DNA from 2 places in the Enterococcus gilvus ATCC BAA-350 genome. Region 1 is predicted to be linked to the other one. Evidence: a T-box and tRNA genes for the amino acid it is inferred to sense, from the RefSeq annotation. Region 1 holds a T-box; the other holds one or more tRNA genes.
The links. The T-box of region 1 lies ahead of leuS (leucine--tRNA ligase). A T-box ahead of a tRNA ligase gene usually reads a tRNA of that ligase, here a tRNA-Leu.
Positions count from the first base shown of each region.

Region 1 (2,451 bases):
ACGCACCCGTAAAGACCCCTGTTTTTTCTTTGGCTAAATCTGTTCGATTCAATTCAGATTTTTTTGAGGCCTCTTCAATGTACGCATCCACTGCTGCCTTTTGTTCAGGCGTCGTAATTTTTTGCACCAATTCCAACTCTGGTGCTAAAACAGCATAGGTTGCACCAAACAACGTATCAGGACGAGTCGTAAAGACTGTGAAGGTTTCATCGCTGCCTTCAATCTTGAAGCGGACATTGGCACCAATCGAACGACCAATCCAATTACGTTGCATTTCTTTGATGCTTTCTGGCCAATCCACGGTTTCTAGATCATCCAGCAAACGATCGGCATAAGCCGTAATCTTCAGCATCCATTGACGCATTGGTTTACGAACAACATCATAACCGCCCCGTTCGCTCTTGCCATCGATGACTTCTTCATTGGAAATAACTGTTCCTAATTCTGGTACCCAGTTCACCGGAACTTCCGCTTCATACGCCAATCCTTTTTCATACATTTGTTCAAAGATCCATTGGGTCCATTTATAGTAATCAGGATCTGTCGTATTTAATTCTCGATTCCAGTCATAGCTGAATCCTAGAGAGTTGATTTGTCGTTTAAACGTTTCGATATTTTTTTTCGTAAATTCAGCAGGATCATTTCCTGTATCTAACGCATATTGCTCCGCAGGCAGCCCAAACGCATCCCAGCCCATTGGGTGCAAGACATTGTAGCCCTGTGCTCGCTTCATTCGCGAAATAACATCCGTTGCAGTATAACCTTCTGGATGCCCTACGTGCAGTCCTTGTCCAGATGGGTAAGGAAACATATCCAATGCATAAAATTTTGGTCTTTCAGGATCATCTTGGGTGTTGAATACGTGATGCTTTGCCCAATATTTTTGCCATTTTTTTTCAATCGTTTTGTGATTGTAACTCATGTTGTTCCTCCTAATTTTGAATTCATTTAAAATACAAAAAAATCCCATGAAAGTTCTCAAAACTCTCATAGGACGTTATCAACGTGGTACCACCTATATTTATCTGTCAAAGAGACAGACCTCAAAAGAAATAACGGTCTTTAACCGGATCGATCGATCATGCTCCGAGGTAAGTTCGACTGTCCCGCATACACACTCTCAGCACCGTGCGCTCTCTGAAATGCGTTCGTTTCTACTACTCCTCTTCCAAGCAACAATATTCAAAGTAGTTTTATCTTAGCAGATTCCCCAATAATATTCAATGGAATTCCACTATTGAAATCCCGTTAAGAAATCCTTGAAAAAATTGTTCCACAGGGGAAACATGATATAATACTCCTGTTTAGAAAGGATGAATCAGAAAAATAATGAAAAATAAACCCATCTACCAATTAATCGGCAGTTTCACTTTGCTGTTTTTTGCGGCATTGTGTTACATCGTTCGATTTTATCCAGAAACACTCTCTGGTTTTGATCGCGGAATCATTCATGGCGTTCATCAGCTTTACCCTCAAATGAACGGGTATTTTTTGTGGGTAACAAAATTTGCGAACCCCATTACAATTATTCTTTTATCGTTCGTGTTCGTCGGCTTGTTCTATTTCAACAAACAAAAAATCACTGCACTTTGGCTAGCGCTTAGTATGGTGCTCATTAGCGGGATCGGCAATCACCTGCTGAAGCTCTTCTTCCATCGCGCACGTCCAACGATTTTACCGCATATGGTCTCGGAACATAGTTTCAGCTTTCCCAGCGGTCACTCGACGGCCAGCACGCTGCTATATGGAACGTTGATCTTTGTCATGCCGTTGTTTTTCAAAGAAAAAACGCCACGGTTAATCGCTCAGATTCTTGTAGGTCTGCTGATTTTTAGTATTGTTGTCAGTCGAATCTATCTAGGTGTCCATTATCCGAGTGATGTTCTTGCCGGCACTCTTTTCGGCAGCAGCTGGCTATTGTTCACCTACCCTATGTACAAAGAGAAAAAATTAGCTTACGATCTTAAATCAATCAGGAGGAAAAAATGACCTTTCAATATAGTGATGATGAATCCAAACGTTACCATTCATGGAACTACGCCCTGCGCCACGAATTCGGCGGGAAAATTTTTAAAGTGCCGGTAGATGGCGGATTTGACTGTCCAAACCGTGATGGTACGGTCGCACATGGCGGATGTACCTTCTGCAGCGTTTCTGGTTCTGGCGACATGATCGTCGCACCAAGTGACCCGCTGCCTCAGCAATTCCACAAAGAAATCGACATGATGCACAAAAAATGGCCTCATGTCGATCAATACATCGTCTATTTCCAAAATTTCACCAATACTCATGCACCTGTAGCGGTCATACGCGAACGCTTCGAGCAAGTTGTCAACCTGCCTGGTGTTGTTGGTTTGTCTGTGGGCACTCGTCCAGATTGCTTACCTCCAGAAGTCGTAGAGTATCTAGCAGAACTGAATCAGCGCCTGTATTTATGGGTTGAATTAGGTC
Region 1 is NZ_ASWH01000001.1:2,739,856-2,742,306, forward strand. It holds gene leuS (leucine--tRNA ligase) at 1-922, opposite strand, end outside; T-box leader at 988-1,180, opposite strand; gene I592_RS13505 (phosphatase PAP2 family protein) at 1,330-1,989, shown strand; gene mnmL (tRNA modification radical SAM protein MnmL/YtqA) at 1,986-2,451, shown strand, end outside.

Region 2 (2,451 bases), 970 kb from region 1:
GTGGCAATCATTTTATCGAGGTCAACGAAGGCAAGGACGGGATATATCTGGTCATTCACAGTGGCAGTCGAATTTTAGGAAAAGAAATTGCAGACTATCACCAAGAGATCGCCTATCAAAAGCTCACTGACGCACGCCAAGAGATACACGCACAACTAAAAGCTGCCGGCACTAGTCTAGAGAAGCAATCCCTCGCCGATGTACTGAATGAATTGGAGATTCCTTACGAATTTTCTTTCATTGCAGAAAATGATTTGGCAAACTATTTAGCAGATATGAAGGTCGCGCAACAATACGCTGCCTTCAATCGACAAACCATGGCGCTGACGATTTTAAAAGCAATGAAATGGGAAAAGCAGATCATTGAGAGCTTTGACAGTCCCCATAACTACATTGATACCGATCAGATGATCTTGCGCAAGGGAGCCGCTTCGGCTAGAAAGAATGAAAAAATGATCGTTCCATTAAACATGAAAGACGGCTCCCTCCTTGGGGTCGGCAAAGGCAATCCAGAATGGAATCAGTCTGGTCCTCATGGTGCTGGTCGCATGATGAGCCGGACACAAGCTAGAGCTTCGATCAATCTGGAGAATTACCAGCACATGATGCGGCACGTTTGGACGACTTCTGTGTCAAAAAAGACCTTAGACGAGGCGCCCAAAGCCTATAAATCTAAAAAACAGCTCCTCACGCATTTAGATGAAACAATGGAAATACATGAAGTGATTCGTCCATTGTATAACTTCAAAGGATAATCTCCTCTATAGAAACGGCGTTTTCTCTATTTAAGAGAGAAGCGCCGTTTTTGTGATCATCCTCCCCTTCTGTTCACTCAAGCAGCTTCCAAGATGAAACAGACAAATTTCCTATTCTGGACAACAAAAAAAAGACTCAACATTTCTGCTAAGTCTTTCGCTAGGGCGAACGATGGGAATCGAACCCACGAGTGCCGGAGCCACAATCCGGTGCGTTAACCACTTCGCCACGATCGCCATTACCCTATTTAATTTCAAATAAAAAACTAAGATGAAATAACATCTTAGCTCTTTATACCGGCGGCCGGGGTCGAACCGGCACGCCCGTGAGGGCACTGGATTTTGAGTCCAGCGCGTCTGCCAATTCCGCCACGCCGGCATGTCAATAAATATTCTAGTACTAAGGCGGTAACCGGATTTGAACCGGTGATGAAGGTTTTGCAGACCTCTGCCTTACCACTTGGCTATACCGCCATTATACTATTGTTTTCCCCTTAGAACAAGTATTTTTCAAGAGAGTTTCCTGAAACTTTTCTAAGAAAACTGGGGTAGCTGGATTCGAACCAACGCATGAGGGAGTCAAAGTCCCTTGCCTTACCGCTTGGCTATACCCCAATAATTACAAGGGCGAACGATGGGAATCGAACCCACGAATGCCGGAGCCACAATCCGGTGCGTTAACCACTTCGCCACGATCGCCATATTAATAAAAGAACAGGGGCAGCAGGAATTGAACCCACACTAACGGTTTTGGAGACCGCTGTTCTACCTTTAAACTATGCCCCTGAAACAAATGGAGGAGAGTGGATTCGAACCACTGAACCCTAAGGAACGGATTTACAGTCCGTCGCGTTTAGCCACTTCGCTACTCCTCCATGGTGGCGCGGGACAGAATCGAACTGCCGACACACGGAGCTTCAATCCGTTGCTCTACCAACTGAGCTACCGCGCCATATATAAATAGTTTAAAGTTTTTAATTAAACAAAACGGTCCCGACGGGATTTGAACCCGCGATCTCCTGCGTGACAGGCAGGCATGTTAACCCCTACACCACGGAACCGAATGGGGGTTAACGGGTTCGAACCGCTGACCCTCTGCTTGTAAGGCAGATGCTCTCCCAGCTGAGCTAAACCCCCATGGTATTTAATTAAATGACCCGTACGGGAATCGAACCCGTGTTACCGCCGTGAAAGGGCGGTGTCTTAACCGCTTGACCAACGGGCCAGTAAAAAAGATATTACGGAGAGTAAGGGATTCGAACCCTTGAGACAGGAATACCCGCCTACATGATTTCCAATCATGCTCCTTCGGCCACTCGGACAACTCTCCAAGATAGGAGCACAAAGGCCCAATACTCTTATTTCTCTTATGAGAAACTCCGGCAGTAGGACTCGAACCTACGACATCATGATTAACAGTCATGCGCTACTACCAACTGAGCTATGCCGGAATAACAACGCGTGGCGACGTCCTAATCTCACAAGGGGCAACCCCTCACTACAATCGGCGCTAAGAAGCTTAACTTCTGTGTTCGACATGGGAACAGGTGTATCCTTCCCGCTATCGCCACCACACTATGCTTTATCTGAGTAAACGTCGTTCACTCAAAACTGGATCAGAAACGGTTAAACTACCGTGAATCAATTTTTTTGGTTAAGTCCTCGATCGATTAGTATCAGTCCGCTCCGTACATCA
Region 2 is NZ_ASWH01000001.1:1,768,802-1,771,252, forward strand. It holds gene I592_RS08625 (RtcB family protein) at 1-755, shown strand, start outside; tRNA gene I592_RS08630 (tRNA-His) at 920-992, opposite strand; tRNA gene I592_RS08635 (tRNA-Leu) at 1,051-1,134, opposite strand; tRNA gene I592_RS08640 (tRNA-Cys) at 1,159-1,229, opposite strand; tRNA gene I592_RS08645 (tRNA-Gln) at 1,299-1,370, opposite strand; tRNA gene I592_RS08650 (tRNA-His) at 1,382-1,454, opposite strand; tRNA gene I592_RS08655 (tRNA-Trp) at 1,471-1,541, opposite strand; tRNA gene I592_RS08660 (tRNA-Tyr) at 1,550-1,630, opposite strand; tRNA gene I592_RS08665 (tRNA-Phe) at 1,632-1,707, opposite strand; tRNA gene I592_RS08670 (tRNA-Asp) at 1,744-1,816, opposite strand; tRNA gene I592_RS08675 (tRNA-Val) at 1,820-1,892, opposite strand; tRNA gene I592_RS08680 (tRNA-Glu) at 1,909-1,980, opposite strand; tRNA gene I592_RS08685 (tRNA-Ser) at 1,997-2,085, opposite strand; tRNA gene I592_RS08690 (tRNA-Asn) at 2,133-2,206, opposite strand; rRNA gene rrf (5S ribosomal RNA) at 2,215-2,330, opposite strand; rRNA gene I592_RS08700 (23S ribosomal RNA) at 2,406-2,451, opposite strand, start outside.
Region 2: it has a tRNA-Leu gene. The T-box ahead of leuS (leucine--tRNA ligase) is inferred to sense a tRNA for this amino acid. The anticodon was not compared.